DNA from 2 places in the Bacillus nitroreducens genome. Region 2 is predicted to be linked to the other one. Evidence: riboswitches for the same ligand, from Rfam matches in the RefSeq annotation. Region 2 holds a riboswitch; the other holds the start of a gene.
The links. A riboswitch is a leader RNA that binds a small molecule or an ion and turns the genes downstream of it on or off. The one in region 2 is predicted to bind S-adenosylmethionine.
Positions count from the first base shown of each region.

Region 1 (10,818 bases), 870 kb from region 2:
AGGTTTTGTTTCAAGATTATCTAACTCCTCCCATATTTGCTGAAAAATGTTTGAGTATTCTGGATGTTGTCTTGCATCAAATGGAGTTTCGTTACGAAGACATTCTGGAATCTCAAAAACCTTAGCGATTTTTCCAGGACTTTTGGAGAGGAGATAAATTCGGTCGCTCATTGCAATGGCCTCACCAATATCATGCGTGACTAGAATAGCAGTTTTATGATATTCCTTTAATGTATTTGAAACAAGATCCTCTAATTTTAACTTAGTTTGAAAGTCCAATGCAGAGAATGGTTCATCTAATAGAAGAATTTTTGGGTTTGTGGCAAGTGTTCTTACCAATGCTGCTCTTTGTCTCATACCACCAGAAAGTTGTTTAGGATAAGACTTTTCAACTCCTATTAACCCAATTTCTTCTAATAGAGCAAGTGTTTGTTTTCTAGTGTGATCAGTTTCTTGATTCATAATTTGCAATCCCACAAGAATGTTCTCCTCGATTGTCTTCCAAGGAAATAAATAGTCTTGTTGAAGCATGTAGCCAATATCAGACTTTGATTTTGAGATTGATTTCCCTTCGATCAATACTTCTCCATATGTCGGTTTTAATAATCCAGCAATAATCGAGAGTAGCGTTGTTTTACCACACCCGCTAGGGCCGAGGAGAGAGATGAACTCTCCTTCCTCTATTGTGAGTGAAATATTCTCAAGTGCGGTTTTTGCCTGATCCTTTGTAAAATAAACATGGTTGATATTTTTTACGGATAAAAAGTTCATAGTAACACTCCTATTTATACGTGTTCAAAAAGCAGATGAAAAGGACTGCACCCGATAAAAACGCCGTGGCCTCATGTCTTGTCGACACTGGAGCATCTTGTATGTCGTAAAGTTCGAGGCGGTGCAGCTTTGAGTACCAGAGTGTATCGAGTTAATACGTGAGGAATACAATAGCAAGCTAACGAGAGTCCACAAGATGTGGTGCTTTCGACGTTCGACTTCGCAGAAAATGTCAGCTTTTATTCGAATTTACGCTATCAATGTGTCATTTTCACCATACTTTTTTGAACAACTATTTAGAAATTACTTTTTCAGCGATACTTGTATTAACAAGCGTTTCATAGTCAATTCTTTTAGGTAATTCACCTGCTTCATCCATAATGTCTTGTAGGTTATTCCATGCCTCCTCAGACAGAACAGGATCTGTTGCATATGAGCCTTGGTTTTTATATCGTTCAATAGAGGATGTGATTAAATCGATAGGCGTATCTGGGAAAAACTCTTTTATAGATTCAGCAATTTCTTCAGGGCTATGTGATTCTACCCATTGTTGTGCTTTATAAATTGCACGTGTGAACTTTTCAACAGCATCACCATTTTTATCGATAAAGCTTTGCTTTGTCATAAAAGTTGTATACGGTACTTTACCAGACTCTTCACCGAATGATGCAATAATATAGCCGCGTCCTTCTTTTTCGAATAAACTAGCAGTAGGTTCAAATAATTGGACAAAATCGCCTGTACCAGAAGCAAAAGCACTTGAGATATTGGCAAAGTCGATATTTTGGATGAGATTCAAATCATTTTGTGGGTCAATTCCGTGCTTTTTAATAACAAACTCACCGACCATTTGGGGCATTCCACCTTTACGTTGACCAAGGAACGTACGGTCTTTGATTTGGTTCCAGTTAAAGTTCTCGATGTTTTCTCTTGCCACTAAAAAGGTACCGTCTGTTTGAGTTAGAGCAGCGAAGTTTATAACTGGGTCTGTTGAACCTTGTGCCTCTACATAGATTGATGTTTCAGATCCAACAAGGGCTACATCAGCTCCACCAGAAATTAATGCAGTCATGGTTTTATCTCCACCAGGCACTGTTGTTAATTCAATTTCCAAGCCCTCATCTTCAAAGAATCCTTCCGTAATTGCTACATATTGTGGTGCGTAAAATACAGAACGTGTTACCTCGGCAATACGGATTTTCTGAACCTGGTTATTATTACAGGCAACTAATGGAATAATAAGCAGTAATGCAAATAAGTAAGCAACGAAACGTCGCATAGATACATTCCTCCTTGACAGGTCAACTGTCTGCTATAGTTAATTATCTAAGATTAGAGTATGAACGTGACAAAAATGTGTGAATGCCTATTTTTAAATTTTTTGGAACATGAAATTGTTTGTAAACATAAGGGGGATGAAGAAAATGATGGATGGAACCATTATTGAAAAACAACGATTTCCTTCTCCAAATCCTACGATTGAACTTTTTTTAATTACATATTGGAGCAAAGGATTAAAAATCAAAGGATTCCTTGCTGAACCAAAGGATGAAGGTGTGTATGATGGTTTCTTATATCTTCGAGGTGGAATAAAAAATGTTGGAAAGGTTCGAATTGGTCGGATAATCCAATTTGCCTCAGAGGGATTTGTAGTGATGGCGCCTTTTTATCGCGGAAATCAAGGTGGAGAAGGGAATGAGGACTTTGCAGGCGATGACAGGTATGATGCATTCTCTGCGGCTAAAGTGCTGGAACAGCATGAAAAAGTCATTCCAACACGAATACATGTTTTTGGTTTCTCACGTGGTGGTGTTATGGCTCTTCTAACAGCCATACGCTACCCCCAAGTTTGTTCAGTGGTTACTTGGGGAGGCGTTAGTGATTTAAGTCTTACGTATATTGAACGAAATGATTTGCGTCGAATGCTTAAACGAGTAATTGGGGGAACACCTACAAAATATCCAGAACGTTATAAATGGAGAACTCCACTTTATGAAATCGAGAAGCTTGAAGCACCTCTGCTCATTATCCATGGTGAGAAAGATAAAAATGTGTCCATTCACCATGCTTACCGACTTGAAAAAAGGGTAAGGGAATTGGGGAAAGAGGTGGAAAGTTGGTACTTTCCACATTACACTCATTATTTTCCCCCATATGAAAATAGAGAAACTGTGAGGCGTTTAACAGAATGGATGAAGACAAGGAAGCCAAATAGAAAAAAGCTCGAAGTATAGCCCTCGAGCTTTTATAAAATACTGAAGTAATGACGAATGTTTCAAAACTTAACCAAAATAAGTGCACTTTCAGTTAGGTCCATATGTTTGTGAAAAGTTGATGGTACTTTTAAATTAGATCCGTGGTCCACCCAATAATTCAATTTCTTTTGGAACATTGGAGAACTTTTTGAAATTTTCTTTGAATTTCATTGCTAATTCTTTTGCTTTTACATAGTATGTGCTTTGGTCAGCCCATGTTTTTGCTGGTTGAAGCACATCATCAGGAACACCTGGAATATGAATCGGAATTTCTAATCCAAATATATCATTTTTAACAGTTTCAGCATTTGTTAATTCGCCCTCTAACGCAGCTTGAACCATTGCACGAGTATACGACAGCTTCATGCGGCTGCCAACACCGTACTCTCCGCCAGTCCAGCCTGTATTCACAAGGAACACTTGAACATTATGTTCATCAATCTTTCTACCTAACATTTCAGCATATTCAGTCGCAGGAAGGGGTAAGAATGGTGAACCGAAGCAAGTTGAGAATGTTGCTTGTGGAGCTGTTACACCGCGCTCTGTCCCTGCAAGTTTGCTTGTGTATCCGCTTAAGAAATGATACATCGCTTGTTCCTTTGTAAGCTTACTTATTGGAGGCAACACACCGAATGCATCTGCTGTTAAGAATATGATTGTATTTGGATGACCTGCAATGCTAGGTACTATAATATTATCAATATTTTCGATTTGATATGCAGCCCTTGTATTTTCAGTTAATGAATGATCATCATAATCAGCAATTCTTGATTTTTCATTAACCACAACGTTTTCTAACACCGAACCAAAGCGAATCGCATCAAAAATTTGTGGTTCTTTCTCGCGTGAAAGATTGATAGTTTTAGCATAGCAACCGCCTTCAATATTAAACACGCCAGAGCTAGACCACCCATGTTCGTCGTCTCCAATTAGACGGCGTTTTGGATCTGCAGAAAGAGTTGTCTTACCTGTTCCAGATAATCCAAAGAAAAGAGCAACATCTCCTTCTTGCCCAACGTTAGAAGAGCAATGCATGGAAAGAATATTTTGTTGTGGTAATAAATAGTTCATTACTGAAAAAATCGATTTTTTAATTTCTCCAGCATACTCAGTCCCTCCAATTAAAACTGTTCGTTTTTCGAAGGAAATAATAATAAATGTTTCAGAGCGGGTACCATCTACCTTCGGATCGGCTTTGAAATTCGGTGCACTAATGACAGTGAATTCAGGTTGATGTGTCTTGAGATCCTCTGAAGTGGGACGAATGAACATTTGTTGTGAAAATAGATTATGCCAAGCAAATTCATTAATTACCTGAATTGGAAGACGTATTTTTTTGTCAGCACCAGCATAACCATTAAACACAAATACTTCATCTTTTTCTTTTAAATATGCTAAGACCTTACTGTAAAGGTTTTCAAATGTAGCTTTAGAAATTGGTTTATTCACGTTACCCCAATCAATTTTATCTTTTGAAGACTCTTCTTCAACAATATATTTATCTTCAGGCGATCTCCCAGTGTATTTCCCAGTTGTTGCACGTACAGCACCAGTCGAAGTAAGGATTCCTTCTTGTCTAGCTAGTACTTTTTCAACTAAAATAGGAACAGATAGGTTATGAAGTGCATTTTTTCCATTCACTAATTCTAATAGCTGCTCATTTGTAACTTCAACTGAATTCATGTTAAACCATCCTTTATCTTTTTTTGTAATTCTTTATATAATCTCAAATTTTATAATTAGTATAACACATTAGAAAAAATAGTCTATACTATTAACGTATTTTACGTAATATATCAATGGAAAGTGCAGGTGAATTGTAAAAATAGTCATTGGAAAATCTGAAACTAGCGATATTTGTCGAATTTTCAAGAAAAAAGTATAACATACTTCGATGTACTATTTTTCAGGAATTGTGTTGACATAAAAAGGACGACTACGGTATGATTATTCATTGAACGGATACTCTCTTATCCCGAGCTGGCGGAGGGACAGGCCCAATGAAACCCGGCAACCATCACTTTTCTTACATATCAAAAGATTAATTGTGAAACCTATATATTAGTAGGTCAACATTATCAAAAAGTGATAAGGTGCTAACCTGAGCAAGGCATGACCTTGATCGATAAGAGTGAAAGGCGAGAAGAACGATTATACCTTTCCTCAAAAAGTGGGAAAGGTTTTTTATTTTTAAAAGATATGTTACTTAACGCGAGTTCATGTGTTTAATTGTTTGATTGGTTGGTTCATATAAAGGATAGAAAATCGGGTAGGTAACAATACTAAGGGAATGAGTACCGTATCAATTAACATCAGAACTCACATCTTATTGTGGTTCTGAATTGCAAAAGGAGGAAGCGTTTGTGACAAATAGACGCCATTTATTTACTTCTGAGTCTGTTACAGAAGGACATCCTGATAAAATCTGTGACCAAATTTCAGATTCTATTTTAGATGCCATATTAGCTAGTGATGCAAATGCACGTGTAGCGTGTGAAACTTCTGTTACGACAGGTTTAGTACTTGTTGCAGGAGAAATTACAACTTCTACATATGTAGATATCCCAAAGATTGTTCGTGAAACGATTAAAGAAATCGGATATACTCGTGCAAAATACGGATTTGATTATGAAACATGTGCAGTATTAACTTCGATTGACGAGCAATCACCAGATATCGCGATGGGAGTTGACCAAGCTTTAGAAGCACGCGAAGGTCAAATGACTGACGAGCAAATCGAAGCAATTGGTGCAGGTGACCAAGGTTTAATGTTTGGTTATGCTTGTAATGAAACGAAGGAATTAATGCCACTACCTATTTCATTAGCTCACAAACTTTCACGTAGATTAACGAAGGTTCGTAAAGACGAGATTCTTCCATATTTACGTCCAGATGGAAAAACGCAGGTTACTGTAGAATATGATGAGAATAACAATCCAGTTCGAATTGATACAATTGTTATTTCGACTCAACATCATCCTGAAATTTCATTGGAACAAATCCAACGAAATATAAAGGAACATGTTATCAATCCAGTTGTTCCACAGGAGCTAATTGATGAAAATACAAAGTATTTTATTAACCCAACTGGCCGTTTTGTAATTGGTGGTCCACAAGGGGATGCAGGACTAACAGGTCGTAAAATTATTGTAGATACGTATGGTGGTTATGCACGCCATGGCGGTGGTGCATTCTCAGGTAAAGATCCAACCAAGGTTGACCGCTCAGCTGCATATGCTGCTCGATACGTTGCGAAAAACCTTGTTGCAGCTGGTTTAGCTGACAAATGTGAAGTGCAACTAGCATACGCAATTGGAGTTGCCCAACCTGTTTCTATTTCAGTTGACACATTTGGTACTGGAACAGTATCAGAAGATGTACTTGTAGATTTAGTACGCAAGAATTTTGATTTACGCCCAGCAGGTATTATTAAAATGTTGGATTTACGTCGTCCAATTTATAAACAAACTGCTGCATATGGACACTTTGGTAGAAATGATATCGATCTACCATGGGAGCGTACAGACAAAGCAGAAACGCTTAAGGCACAAGCTGCACAATAAGATAAAAAAACTCGCCAAATGAACTGACCCGCCAAAATGGGACTTAGAAAAAACACCTATGCTACCTGACGTCCATATTCAATTGGAGCCAGGTAGTTTAATTTTGCCTGTATTCGTTTTTCGTTATAGTAACACATATATTGATTCACAATCTCAATTACTTTAATATTAGTGATAGAAGATCTTCTATGGTCTTTGAATCCTTCCGACTTTAGCGAGGAGTGAAAGGATTCGATTACGGCGTTATCATGGCAGTTTCCTTTACGGGACATGCTTGTGATAATGCCTTTTTCTCTTGCGAAATTTTGATATGCATAGGATGTATATACTGATCCTTGATCACTATGCAATAGAACTTTTTTAGGTCTTCGCTTTTTTATGGCCTCTCTCAATGTACTTAATACAAAGTTCGTATCTTGTACTGAACTTACCGTATAAGCGACTACCTCGTTATTATACAAATCCATTATTGTTGATACATAAAGCATAGAAGAGCCATATGGTAGGTATGTAATGTCAGTTACCCACTTTTCATTGGGTCTTTCTGCCTTAAAGTTCCGGTTAAGAATGTTGTCCACAATAATATTACTTTCCCCATTGATATGTTTCTGTCTTTTTACTTTAATCTGACATTGAAGATTGAATTTTTGCATTATACCTTGTACAGTCTTGCGATTAACCTTAATGCTATAACGCTGTTTTAGAAGAGCTTTAATTTTTCTATGTCCATAATGATATTTAGTCTCTTCGCAAAGGTCGATTATAAGCTTTTCTAATTTTTTTGGCCCTCGATTAATGTATTTCTTTTTCCAACGATAAAATGTAGATTTTGGTATTTCTAGAACACTGAGTATATCAATTATTTTATATTTTTTTGATAACTCCTCTACCAATTCAATAACTACTTGCGGAACCAGCTCCTTTCGAGTTCTTTGTACTTTTTTAGAATTTTAATTTGCATCTGAAGATGCTTATTTTTGTTGCGTTCTATTTCAAGTTCATCCTGGCCTTCTGGACCTTTTCCATAACTGTACTGTTTTCCAATAGGCTGTTCAAAACGATAGCTTTCCCCATTACGATCCCAGCGCATCCATGTCTTTATTTGTGAGACATTCTTTATCCCCAATTCATTCATAATTTCTGAGTTTGTAAATCCATTCTTTTTCATTTCTATTGCTTTTACTTTAATCTCTGATGGATAATGTACCTTTTTCCCCATATAAAAACACCCTCCATAAATATCGATTAGTTATTAACTAAATTCGATACAGGGGGTGTTTTTTCCTTGTCTCATTTTACTGGGTCACTCTAAAATAATGGCGAGTTTTTTATTTCCCTCGGACTTCTTTTTGTACCTGCTTGTAATGCTGCCCTTTTTCCACATATTCACGGCGTATACGCGCCATCTCCTTATGATCATCTTCAGTCAGTTCACGAATAACTTTTGCAGGTCGACCGAATGCAAGTGTGTTTGGTGGGATCTTCTTACCCGGGGGAACGAGGCTACCAGCACCTACAAAAGAACCTTCACCAATTTCTGCTCCGTCCAAAATAATAGATCCCATCCCAATCAGAGCATTTCTACGAATAATGGAACTATGTAATATAACCTGGTGTCCAATTGTGACATCATCTTCAATAATCAAAGGATTGTTAGGGCTTTGATGTAATGTTGAGTTGTCCTGGATACTTACCCTCTCTCCAATAATGGTTGGTGCCACATCTCCACGGATAACGGTGTTAAACCAAATACTCGTTTCTTCGCCAATCTTTACATCACCAGTAACTGTCGCATAGTCTGCAATAAAAACGGAATCTGCGATTTCAGGATATTTCCCTTTGTACGGATAAATCATAATAGGTACATCCTTTCCAATCGTTTGATATTAGACGTAAAATCATTTAATGTAAGTGTATCAACTTTCACAAGTATCGTAAATCTTAATCATTTGAAGTAATAAAAAAATAAAATCTAGCTCTAGGCCACAGGTGGGTAAATAAAATCTACTGAAGCGCTCATCTTAAATATGTATATGCCGTACGCCTAGTGCTTTTTTGAGGTGATATCGATGGTACCAACGCAACCTATAAGTTTAATGAAGAAAGTGTATCGTGAGGTATTTCCGATTGTGCATCGTGAATTAGCGGTTTGGAAAAAGAAAGCAGAGTCGATTCCAAATAAAGAGCTAAAGAAACAGGCCTTAGCAAGTATTCGAACAAAAACGTTTCACTGTGAAGGTGGGGCAATCATGGCCTTATTAGCAGGTAGGAAAATGGAGGAATGCATTCGTTTTATTGTTGCCTATCAGACGATTAGTGATTATCTTGATAATCTTTGCGATCGCAGTACTTCATTAGATCCGACCGATTTTCGTTCACTTCATGATTCCATGCCAGATGCATTGCGACCAGGGCAACCCACAAAAAATTATTATCAATATCGTAATGAACAGGATGATGGTGGCTATTTAGAAAGTTTAGTCACAACATGTCAAGATGTCCTTCAACATATCATTCATTATGATAAAATTGCAGATTATTTACAGGAATTATCAAGCTATTATTGTGAATTGCAAATTCATAAGCATGTAAAAGAAGAAGAACGTGTACTAAGGCTTGAGAATTGGTTTAAAAGTCATCAACGTAATCTACCTAGAATGGAATGGTATGAGTTTTCAGCTTGCTCAGGGTCCACATTAGGCATTTTTTGTTTAGTTGCCTATGCCTTTCATGAGGAGTTTAATGAAGAAATTGCTACGAAAGTTCGTAATGGGTATTTTCCCTACATTCAGGGTTTACATATTCTTCTTGATTATTTTGTGGATCAAGAAGAGGATCGTCAAGGTGGCGACTTGAATTTCTGTTTTTACTATTCACATGAAAATGAATTGGTAGAGCGTATCAAACATTTTATCAACGAGGCAGATAAGCATACCATTGGATTACCCAATGAAAAATTCCATAGACTGATAAATCGTGGTTTATTGGGGCTTTATTTGTCAGATGAAAAAGTTAGAACGCAACGAAATGTATCGAAATTGGCGAGGAAAATCATTAGGCTAGGTGGAAAAACATCGTACTTCTTTTATATAAATGGACGAGCCTACAGAAGACTTCAACATGTCATTGAATAAGAAAAGATAGAGCGGAACGTGCTCTATCTTTTTTAATAAGATTACCTTTTACGAATACTTTCCTAAGCTGGCTTGAAAACGCATTTCAGACAAGGCTCACCACTAAGCGGAGACGAAAGCGAGCGTTTTTTAGCAGTTTTAGGCTCTATCTTTTTTCAATCGCAATAATAAAAGGTGGATTGTTTTTTTGGTTCATAAATCGGTACATGAGTACGTGAGCTTGATTTTGATCGAGATTTGTACAGTATTCCATTAATCGATCTCGTTCGACTGCACCTTCTTTATGGCCATGGTAAATAACGAGGACAATTATACCTTCAACTTTCATAATGGTAAGTAATTGCTCAATTGCCTCTATGGTGGAATCAGGCTTTGTGACAATTTCTTTGTTTCCACCTGGTAAATACCCCAAGTTAAAAATGGCCCCAGCAATTTTACCATGTACCTCATCTGGGATCATCGTTAAAAGTTGATTATGGCTCTTATGAAACAAACAAACTCGTTCATAAAGCTCTTGATCCTTTAGCCGAGCAGTTGTCTGTTCAATCGCTTCCTGTTGAATATCAAAACCGAAGACCTGCCCCGTTTCACCTACTAATTCCGCGAGCATTGTTGTGTCATGACCATTGCCGATTGTTGCATCAACAGCATAATCTCCTTCAGTCACAGCAAGTCGTAACAAGTTCCGAGCAAATGGAAGAATACGGTCTAATTTCATACGCTTTCCGCTACCTTCTTATAATATTTCCCTTGATAACTATCACGTCGTTTAAGTTCAGCATCAATTGTATTGAGAACTTCCCATTTATTAACACTCCACATCGGACCAACCATTAAATCGATTGGTCCATCTCCAGTAATACGGTGAACAATCATTTCTGGTGGTAAAATTTCCAGTTGGTCACACACTAATTGTACATACTCATCAAAAGTGAGAAATTCCAACAGACCTTTTTCAAATTGTTTTACCATTGGAGTTCCCTTTAATAAATGAAGCAAGTGAATTTTGATCCCTTGCACATCAAGTTTTGCGACTTCTCTGGCTGTTTCCATCATCATTTCTGGCGTTTCCTGTGGGAGGCCATTAATAATATG
Region 1 is NZ_CAXHYI020000003.1:2,078,397-2,089,214, forward strand. Features, by position in the region: gene ACWPVE_RS13980 (ABC transporter permease) at 1-14, opposite strand, end outside; gene ACWPVE_RS13985 (ABC transporter ATP-binding protein) at 1-771, opposite strand, end outside; gene ACWPVE_RS13990 (ABC transporter substrate-binding protein) at 1,064-2,050, opposite strand; gene ACWPVE_RS13995 (alpha/beta hydrolase family protein) at 2,199-3,005, shown strand; gene pckA (phosphoenolpyruvate carboxykinase (ATP)) at 3,120-4,709, opposite strand; SAM riboswitch class I at 4,994-5,158, shown strand; gene metK (methionine adenosyltransferase) at 5,390-6,589, shown strand; one part of gene ACWPVE_RS14010 (IS3 family transposase) at 6,646-7,535, opposite strand; one part of gene ACWPVE_RS14010 (IS3 family transposase) at 7,535-7,808, opposite strand; gene ACWPVE_RS14015 (gamma carbonic anhydrase) at 7,918-8,445, opposite strand; gene ACWPVE_RS14020 (tetraprenyl-beta-curcumene synthase family protein) at 8,659-9,723, shown strand; gene ACWPVE_RS14025 (class I SAM-dependent methyltransferase) at 9,869-10,441, opposite strand; gene ACWPVE_RS14030 (TIGR01212 family radical SAM protein) at 10,438-10,818, opposite strand, start outside.
Region 1: another riboswitch for S-adenosylmethionine. It lies ahead of metK (methionine adenosyltransferase); the one in region 2 lies ahead of ACWPVE_RS18305 (acyl-CoA dehydrogenase family protein).

Region 2 (10,818 bases):
AGCTAAAGTAGATGTGAACGAATTAGAGGAACGAGTCCACGAAGTAACAAGAACGTTTGGGATCAGTCAAATACTAGAGAAATATCCATATCAAATTTCTGGTGGTCAAAAGCAACGTACCGCCGCAGCACGTGCAATCGTCACGAAACCGAGTCTACTATTGGCAGATGAACCTACTGGTGCATTGGATTCAAAATCAGCAACCGATTTATTGGAAAGCTTAAAAGAATTAAGTGAAATAAATCTAGCAACGATCCTACTAGTCACCCACGATGCATTTGCTGCCAGTTACTGTAATCGAGTGATTTTTATAAAAGACGGAAAAATGTTTACAGAACTTGTAAAAGGAAAAAGTACCCGTAAAGAATTTTTCCAAAAAGTTTTAGATGTACTATCCGCACTTGGGGGTGGCCTAAGTGACACTATTTGATTTAGCGAAGAAAAATATGATCGGTAACGTTAAAAACTACTTGCTATATTTTATATCCATGATTTTCAGTGTAGTGATTTATTATACATTTGTATCCTTACAGTACAGTCCAGAAGTAAAAAAAGCGATTGAATCATCTGATAGTATTCTTAATATCTTTATTGCAGGTTCTGTAGTACTGGTACTATTTGTAGCCATTTTTATTTTCTACTCAAATTCTTTTTTTACAAAAAAACGAAAGAAAGAAGTGGGATTATATTCGCTCTTAGGCTTAAGGAAAAAAACAATCGGGAAAATGCTTTTTTATGAGAATATCATCATGGGTGGAATCGCGGTAATGATCGGGATCATCGTTGGAACCATCTTATCGAAACTGTTTACGTTGATTGTTCTCAGATTGTTGAATGCACCAGTTGAAGTTAGTTTCGGAATATCATTAGATGCGATTGTGAATACATTTATCGTCTTTCTGATGATCTCTCTATTTACATCCTTTCGTGCGTACCGTTTGATCTATCGATTCAAATTGATTGAGCTATTTCGAGCAGAAAAGGAAGGGGAAAAAGTCCCGAAAATATCGTTTATTGCAGCGTTAACCTCCATTATTTTAATCGCCTTGAGTTATTGGCTGGGCTATCAACCGCCAACTAATAACATCCAAGTGCTAACAAATCTTTTGTTATTTTTATTCTGTATTGTTTTAGGTACGTATTTATTATTTAGATTCCTTACTATTTATCTATTAAGACTCCTACAAAATAAAAAGACAAGTTATTATAAGGGGACAAATTTAGTTGGAATCTCGCAATTGATTTATCGGATTAATGGAAATGCTCGCACACTTACGATGATCGCATTGCTGAGTGCCGTGACGATAAGTGCAATATCAGTCGGCTACAGCTTTTATTATACAAATGAAAAACAAGCAGAAAAAGAAGCACCTTTCAGCTATATGCATATTTCTACAAGTGAATCTGTAGACAAGCAAATCGAAGACGTGATTCAATCTGATCGCGAACATTCGTTTATTGGGCAAATGGATATCCCTGTCATTCACGTAAATGGGGAAGTATCTAGTCCACTTCTACAGGATTATTTAAAGAACGGACCAATTAAAATCATATCTGAAAATACGTATAATGAGGCATTAAAAATAGTAGGGAAGGAAAGTAATATTCAGCTTACGGGCAATCAAACGATTGGCATTCGACCACTTTTAACGGAGTATACGTCAAATGATTTTGAAGAACATCTCGTAACATTACAATTGCCAAATACAGAACTTGACTTAGCGTTCAGCGCAATGGTAGAAGACAGAATACTTCCTTGGAGTTATCCAGATTTTGCGATTGTCGTTAGCAATCAAATGTTCTCTGAAATCGCGGCTCAAGTGACCCCTGTAACGATTAAAGCATATGAAGTTGCAGGTGAAAAAACGACAAAGGATACGACAGTTCAATTACAAAAGTTGGCTAGTGAAGAGATGCAATTAATCACGTATTATAACATCTATCGAAAAGGGCTAGAATCAGGTGGATTAAATCTATTTATTTTAGGATTTTTAGGTCTTGTTTTTCTTGCAGCAACGGGATGTATTATCTATTTTAAACAAATAACAGAATCACACGAGGATCGAAGCCGATATAAAATTTTACGTAAAATTGGTGTAAGTAAAAAAGAAGTAAATGCGGTCATAAGAAAGCAAATGATGTTTGTTTTCGGATTGCCACTTATCATTGGCGTTGTACATGGTTTAGTCATATTACAAATCGCTTCGAATATTTTTTCTGTATTAATAGGAACGAATTTAACAGTTCCAATTGTTATCACAACTCTATTGTATTTTATTATATATCTAAGTTATTATCTATTAACACTTACGACAGTAAAAAAAACAGTGAATAACTAAAGGAATAAGTCTCTCGAATAATGGAGTGACATAGAAGGTAGAACACTAAATTGTATATACGGAAGACAATTCATGGCAAAACAAGTAACACCTAAAAGAAGTCACAAAACGTATACACAATCGTGAAGAAGTAAACATCTTTGATATTCGTGAAACAAGGTGAAATAGCCACTGGGAAAATTCCAGTGCCACGCATATCCCGTTAGGTCAGCTTGCGTTACTCAAGGGAGAACTAGATAAGGATCAAACCTATATCGTAGCCTGTCAATCTGGCAATCGTAGCAAGGCGGCTTGTGGCATTCTAGCAGCTTTAGGATACGAAGTTGAGGACTTGGTCGGTGGAATGAATAACTGGAGTGGGAAACTAGAGTGAAACAAAAATACGAAAAAGAAACTAGAAAGCAGTCCGACAAGATTCGGACTGCTTTTTTAACGAATATAGAGACATTGATGATATGACTTTTTTAGTCACTTATAGATCTTCAGTGGCTAGCTTCTTGTTCTGCATATTTTTTGAAATTATCTAAAATGGCTTGCCATCCTTGTCTTTGAAACTCAACAGGGTTTTCCGTTTCAGGATCAAAGACCTGAATAATTTCGGTTTCGTTTCCATTGCTTTTAAAAGTAGCTTCGACTTTTCTTCCGTCAGCCATCGTATAGGCAATATACTTATGTAAGGTTACTTCATCGTACGTTCCGCCAAAATCAAAACCAACACTACCATCCTTAGCTTCCATTCGTGTAACGAATTTTCCACCGACCCGTAGATCATTCTCAGAATGTGGCGAATGCCAATCCTCTGATGGAGAGTTCCATTTTGTAATGTGATTTGGACTTGTCCAATATTCCCAAACCTTCTCTACTGGTGCATGAACTGTTGTCGTGATGGTAACTCGATTGGATTCCATTCTATGCTCTCCTTTAACTATGATATTTTGTTCTTCGTTCTCCTAATAAGCTTACGTTAGATGACTCAAAATAATCCATCATACTACCAACAGTATTTACAAAATAAAACACAAAAACTCATAGAATTCAGCTTTTATGAAAGAAATAATCTTTCGAAAAATGAATGAAAAACCCATTTTATCCATAAGGCCAACTAGAGAATACCAACTTAGTGAGTATGTGTAATATGAAAAAACAATGACACCTTGTTTAGTGTCATGAAAGAATCTCAGTCTAAAACGGCATTAGCTAGCGTATAAACAATTGCGTCATCTGTTGGAGGGTTATGAAGCCCAGCTCGAACATCACGGAAATACCGTTGAAGCGGGTTCTGCGCGGAAAGACTCCTTGCTCCCACGATTCTCATTGCCAAATCGACTATTTTATTTGCGCTGTTCGTTGCAATATGTTTTACGGCTGCTAGTTCAGGTCCCATACTACTTCGCTGTTCTGGATACTCTACCCATTTTCTAGCAACGGAATACAGAATTTCTCGAGCATGAAACAATTCTAGTTCGATTTCGCCAATTTTTCTTCTCACTTCTGGTACATCTTTTATCGGTCCAGGTAAGGTGGTAGGGCAATATTCAGAAGCGAATTTAATTGCGTAATCCCTAGCAGAAGCAGCAATTCCTAAGTAAACCGCTGGCACTTGTAAATACCAACCTTTTGGAGATGGTTTCGATAAATCCTCTACTACCAATAGTGCATCCTCTTCGACTAGCACTTGATCTAAAATGAGGTCATCACTCTTGGTTCCTCTCATGGAAACACTATCCCATGTTTCTTTTATATGGACCCCATCTAGTTTATGGTCTACTAAAATATATCCTTTTTTTCTAGTTTGATGAAGATTGACGGTTACAATTGAATAATCGAGTGCAATGGCCATAGAAGTGAAGGCTTTGACTCCATTTATTCGCCATCCATTCTCTTCTTTAATTGCAGTAGTAGTCGGAATACCTCCTCTGGAAGGGCTCCCTGTTGCACGCTCTGTTTGTGCAAGGTTAATGAGTGCCTGATGATTTACGACCAATTCACATACTTTGGCAAACTTTTCTTCGTTCCAATTTCTACTTTCAGCCACCTCGAGGAGTAGTCCGAGGTGCCAGCCGAGAGAAAGGGCAGTTGGACCATCTCCTTTTGCAATTTGTTCTTGAATTGTAAGAAACTCAAAGAGATTTAAACCACTGCCACCATATTCCTGCGGAACAGTAAGGGCTAAGAATCCGTTTTGTTTCAAGTCTTCGAAATTTTCATAAGGAAATTCTCCACCTGCATCAATATCTGCAGATCTTTCCTTAAAAATCGCAGCTAATTCCCCTGCTTTTTTGATTTTATTTTGGTGCACTTTGTTGCCAGTTGTATGATCAAACGCAATTGACATACACGTACCTCCCTCTGTTTTTTATGAAAAGAAAAAACCCCTCTCGAGACGACGAAAGGGGGCTTGGGTTTGATTTATCCTTTCTCATCTGCCAGACATGGTTAGTCTGCTGGAATTAGCACCTTTCTTTATAAAAAAGAGGTTGCTGCAGGATCGTAGGACCAGATTCCTCCCCTGACTCTTGATAAGTTTTTGATACTATTTAATTTAGTTTACACTGTAAATGATGTTTTCATTATTGTCAAGATTTAAAATATAACATTAAAAATAAATAATGATAATATTTCTAAAAGTTGTTGACAGTTTTTTCTTTCTCATGTATATTTTGGATTAAATTTAATAATCTGATTTCTTTATCCAGAGAGGTGGAGGGACTGGCCCTTTGAAGCCTCGGCAACAGACTTTTAAGAGAACTGTGCCAATTCCAGCAAGCGAAATGCTTGAAAGATAAGGAAAGAGTTGTGCTTACGTATGGTAAAAAAGCCTCTTCTTTTCTTAGAAGAGGTTTTTTTTTTCAACATTCTATTTTAAACATTAAGGAGGAACAAAAGTTGAGTGAACAGAAGCAAATTATTTTAAATGCATTCGAAATGAATAGCTCCATGCACAATTCTCACGGTTTTTGGAAGCATCCGAAGAATGAACGTCATCGTAGATATAAGGATTTAGACTACTGGGTTGAATTAGCGAAGTTGTTAGAAAGAGGGAAGTTCGATGCCGTCTTTTTTGCCGATGTCCTTGGTGTTTATGATGTGTATCAGAAAAGTAAAGCACCATCGATTCGAGATGGGCTACAGGTACCATTAAATGACCCTGCCTTATTGATCTCAGCAATGGCGCATGTCACAGAAAATCTTTCGTTTGCCGTGACTGTAAGTACGACATATGAACCGCCGTTTGCGAATGCGAGACGTTTTTCAACATTGGATCATTTGACAAAGGGAAGAATTGCATGGAATGTGGTAACTTCATACCTACCTAACGCAGCAAGAAATTTTGGGCTTCAGGATCTGATTAAACACGATGAGCGCTATGAGATCGCAGATGAGTTTCTTGAAGTGTCGTATAAATTGTGGGAACAAAGCTGGGAAGATCATGCGGTGATTGAAGATATTGAGAAGAAGACCCTGATTGACCCAGAAAAAGTACATGAAATTAATCATGAGGGTCGCTATTTCAAAGTCGAAGGTCCTCATTTAAGTGAGCCTTCCCTTCAGAGAACACCTGTTATTTATCAAGCAGGTACATCAGAGAAAGGACGAGAATTTGCAGCAAAGCATGCGGAATGTATTTTTGTTGGAGGTCCGACTCCAGAGAGAATTCGCTATTATGCAGATGATATTCGAAAACGCGCTGAAAAATATGGACGTAATCCAAATAATATTAAGATCTTCTCATTCCTAAGTGTGATTGTTGCCGAAACAACAGAGGAGGCGGAACAGAAATTTGAGGAATACAACAAGCTGTGGAGCCCAGACGCCGCAAAAGCACAATATGGGGCAAGTGGATATGACATAGCTGAATTTGAAAATGTAGATCCAAATGTACCATTTGAATACAAGAAAAAGACTGAAGGAGGGCATTACAAGGCTGCCACACTTACGAAAGATGCGCCGAAAAAATTAACGGTTGGTGAAGTGTTACACCGTTTTGAGTCATTGGATCGTAACAGCATCATTGTTGGGAACCCGAGAGAGGTTGCAGATGCAATCCAATTCCAATTTGAACAATCTGGAGTAGATGGCTTCAATTTAAATCATTTAGTTACACCAGGTGACCTAGAAGATTTTGTAAATTTAGTAATTCCTGTTTTGCAGGAACGTGGATTATATAAAACAGAATACACGAAAGGTACATTGCGAGAAAAGTTATTCCCTGAAGGTAAAAGTACGCTACCAGATGATCACCCCGGTAGTAAATTTCGACGTGTGCCTCTAAAACAATAAAAGATGTTTGTGGAATTAGGAAATGAGGGGAATACACCATCATGATAGAGTTGAAGAATATAACGAAAGAATATATAAGCAAAGAGAATCGGATTGTTGGAGTTGATAATGTCTCCCTCACAATCAAAGAGGGAGAAATATTTGGAATTGTTGGCTATAGTGGTGCAGGCAAGAGCACGTTACTTCGTTGTATTAATATTTTGGAAAGACCTACATCAGGTGTTGTCAAAGTAGATGGTGTAGAGCTCTTACAGTTATCGAGTAAGCAGCTAAGAAAGGTAAGACAATCCATTGGCATGATCTTTCAAGGGTTTTATTTGGTTGCATCCAAAACCGTATATGAAAATGTAGCGTTTGCTTTAAAGGCTGCAGGGGTGGAGCAAACAATTCGAAAGAAACGAGTAGAAGAATTATTAACACTGGTTGGACTTGAAGACAGGATGCATCAATACCCAGCTCAACTAAGCGGTGGCCAGAAACAACGGGTTAGTATAGCCCGCGCGCTTGCCAATAATCCGAAGGTTCTTTTATGTGATGAAGCAACATCTGCTTTAGACCCAAATACAACGAAGTCTATTTTGGCTTTGTTAAAAAAGATAAATAAAGAACTTGGTATCACAATTGTAATCATTACACATGAAATGGAAGTGGTAAAAGAAATCTGCCATCGTTGTGCGGTCATGCAAGAAGGGAGAGTCGTTGAAGAAGGACCTACTTATGATATATTCTCGAATCCAGTTGATCCCTTGACCAAGAAATTTATTGAAACGGTACTTAGCTTTGAACTACCTAGTAAATTAATAGAAAAACTACAAGGGAAACTTGTAAAACTACAATTTAGGGGTGATTTAGCGGCAGAAGCAATTGTGTCCGACATGCTTCAGACCTTCACAGTGAAAGGAAATATCCTCCACGGAAAAGTTGAATATATCCAAGATACCCCACTTGGCATTTTCATCATGGAGCTTCTTGGAGAGGAAGAAGAAGTAGAAAGAGCAATTGATTATCTTCGTGAGCGTGTCAGTATAGTGGAGGTGGTAGAGAATGGATAGTATTCTAGAAATTTTGCCTGAGTTAAATCTCGCTTTCTTCCAAACGATCTTTATGGTCGGAATCGCGTTATTGGTCGCAGTTTTGCTAGGGTTACCCTTAGGAATAACGTTGTTTGTTACAGACCAGGGATTATTTTTAGAAAATAAATGGATGAAAGGGATAGTGGGGATTGTCATCAACTTAATACGGTCCATCCCTTTTATAATTTTACTCGTTTTCTTGTTACCATTTACAAATTGGCTAGTAGGGACCACGATTGGACCAGTTGCTGCTTCTGTTTCGTTGTCTGTTGCCGCCATCCCATTTTATGCAAGAATCGTAGAATCATCCGCAAGAGAAATCGATAGAGGCGTCATTGAAGCCGCAGTAGCTGTAGGCGCTTCTCCGTGGATGATTATTCGAGAAATCATTCTTCCAGAAGCAAAACCTGGACTTATTACAGGATTAACAATCACGGCGATTAGTCTGATTGGCTATTCCGCAATGGCAGGTACAATCGGAGGCGGGGGAATCGGAGATTTAGCCATACGATTTGGCTACTATCGATATGACAATACAATTATGTTCACCACGGTTATTTTATTAATTGTCTTAGTACAATGCGTTCAATATTTTGGAGATTTTATAGCAAAGGCAGTGAACAAGCGATAATAAAATAGGAGAGATGAGATGAAAAAAACAATAATGTTACTATTATCTGTATTAGCTGTATGTACACTTAGTGCATGTGGTTCCACGAATAGTTCCTCGTCTGGTAATGAAAAGAAAGAATTAGTACTGGGTGCAACGGTTCCTTATAGCGATATGTTGGAAGAGGGTGTCAAACCTTATTTAGAGGAAAAGGGGTATACAGTTACAGTCAAAGAGTTCAATGATTATGTTCAACCAAACATCGCACTCAACAATGGATCATTAGATGCAAACTTGTTTCAACACAAAGTATATATGGATGCATTTGCAAAAGAGAATGACATGGAATTATCCAGTGTTATTACCGTTCCAACAGCGCCAATAGGCATTTATTCGAATCAATATGATTCATTGGATGAAATAGAAAAGGGGAGTACAGTTGCAATCGCAAATGATCCTTCAAATTTAGCCAGAGGGCTTACAGTGCTAAAAGAAAATGGAGTAATTGACTTTGATCCTAATGTGGACCCACTTAGAGTGACAGAGAAAGACATTATCAGCAATCCAAAGGAACTAAAGTTTCAACCAGTCGAAGCAGCACAATTACCACGAACACTCGAATCAGTCGATCTTGCCGCGATTAACGGAAACTTTGCCATTTCAGCGGGATTAGACTTAACGACGGCCCTTGTTAGAGATAAACTACCTGAAAATATTATAAACCGAGTAGTGGTAAAAACGGAAAACCTTGACAAGCAGTTTGTAAAAGATATTAAAGAAGCAGTAGAATCAGAAGCATTTAAGAAGGTAATCGATGAAAAATTTGAAGGTTTCCATAGACCTGATTGGATGAGTAATCCTTAAATTATGGTCTTGGTCAATTGTACTATTTCCTGAAACTCTATGATTCAATGACACTATTCAAAATGTAATGGTGTCATTTTTATTTGTTTCGTTAATATAAATAGGAAGTGTAGAATACCATGAATAGACAAGTTGTAGAAAGAGGTGAACACCTGTACGGTGCACCACTCGTCGTAATCGGAGCCCCATTAGTCATTGACAATCATGAATTTAGACCAAGCACTGGTGCAGACCAACTGAAGGAGACACTTACTACATTTGTTAAGCGAGTGAAGAACGGATAGTATGGATAAAAAATTAGTAGTCTAGTTTTCTAGGCTGCTTTTTTTATAGTCAAAAAACGTATTAATGTAGGTTGTAACGATACTTTTATTTAGTCATCTAAAACGAAAATACTGTTTTCCCTATTAAAATGAAAATAATTAGCATATAATTTTGATAATTCACCCAATTAAAGGAGCTGTTCAAATGTTAAGGGTAAGTAATCGGATAGGATGGCTAGAAGGGATTATTGAGGCAGTTCATGATGGGATTTTAGTCATTGACAAGAACGGAATTGTTCAACTAATAAATGAAGAATATACAAATATTACGGGTGTTAAAAAAGAACAAATCATTGGAAAACCTCTACTTGATATTCGACCTGGTGCACTGTTGCCAACGGTAGTAAAAACAGGGAAGTCACTAGAAGGTGTATTCCGTAAAGAAAAGGACTTTGAATATGTGGTAGATATGGCTCCCATCTATGATCAAAATGAAATCATTGGGGGAGTATCTGTCTGTAAAAGTGTCTCTGAGGTGTATCAATTATCATTAGAATTAAAGAAAAACAAGCGTCGTGTGAATCAATTAGAGAATGCGATTGGACGTATCCATCAAGTAAAATATACATTTTCAAACATGATTGGAAACAATGCACGGTTTAAGAAAATCATCCATCAAGCCAAAAAAATTGCACCAACTAACTTAAATGTCTTAATAACGGGCGAATCGGGCACGGGAAAAGAACTTTTTTCTCAAGCGATTCACCATGCCAGTTCACGAAAATCTTATCCTTTTGTCCCTGTAAATTGTGCAGCTATTCCAACTGCTCTTCTTGAAAGCGAATTGTTTGGGTATGAAGAGGGTGCTTTTACTAATTCAAAGAAGGACGGAAAGGTTGGCTTGTTTGAACTTGCGAATAAAGGGACCCTTTTTTTGGACGAAATTGGGGACATGCCAATGGATCTTCAGGCGAAACTACTTCGAGTGCTACAAGAGGGGACCTTTCGTAAAATAGGCGGGTTAACAGAACAGCAGATCGACGTACGTATTATTGCCGCAACGAATAAAGATTTATTACATATGGTGAAAAAGGAACGTTTTCGAGACGATCTTTATTATAGGATTAACACTGTGCACCTAGAAGTCCCTCCACTTCGTAAAAGGAAGGACGATATTCCAAAGTTTGTTACTTCTATTATTAAGAATCAAAGTTATCATACAGAAATCCGAATTGAAGACGAGGTTATGAATACACTTATGCAATATGATTGGCCAGGAAATATAAGAGAGTTAAAAAACACAATCCACTATGCGATCAACATGTCTGATTGTAATGTAATCACATTCGAAAATCTTCCCGAAACCATAAAACGTTCGTTTCAACATA
Region 2 is NZ_CAXHYI020000003.1:2,950,321-2,961,138, forward strand. Features, by position in the region: gene ACWPVE_RS18285 (ABC transporter ATP-binding protein) at 1-430, shown strand, start outside; gene ACWPVE_RS18290 (FtsX-like permease family protein) at 417-2,339, shown strand; gene ACWPVE_RS18295 (rhodanese-like domain-containing protein) at 2,536-2,712, shown strand; gene ACWPVE_RS18300 (SRPBCC family protein) at 2,822-3,247, opposite strand; gene ACWPVE_RS18305 (acyl-CoA dehydrogenase family protein) at 3,517-4,674, opposite strand; SAM riboswitch class I at 4,756-4,865, opposite strand; SAM riboswitch class I at 5,025-5,128, shown strand; gene ACWPVE_RS18310 (LLM class flavin-dependent oxidoreductase) at 5,226-6,620, shown strand; gene ACWPVE_RS18315 (methionine ABC transporter ATP-binding protein) at 6,662-7,672, shown strand; gene ACWPVE_RS18320 (methionine ABC transporter permease) at 7,665-8,324, shown strand; gene ACWPVE_RS18325 (MetQ/NlpA family ABC transporter substrate-binding protein) at 8,343-9,167, shown strand; gene ACWPVE_RS18330 (hypothetical protein) at 9,287-9,451, shown strand; gene ACWPVE_RS18335 (sigma-54 interaction domain-containing protein) at 9,636-10,818, shown strand, end outside.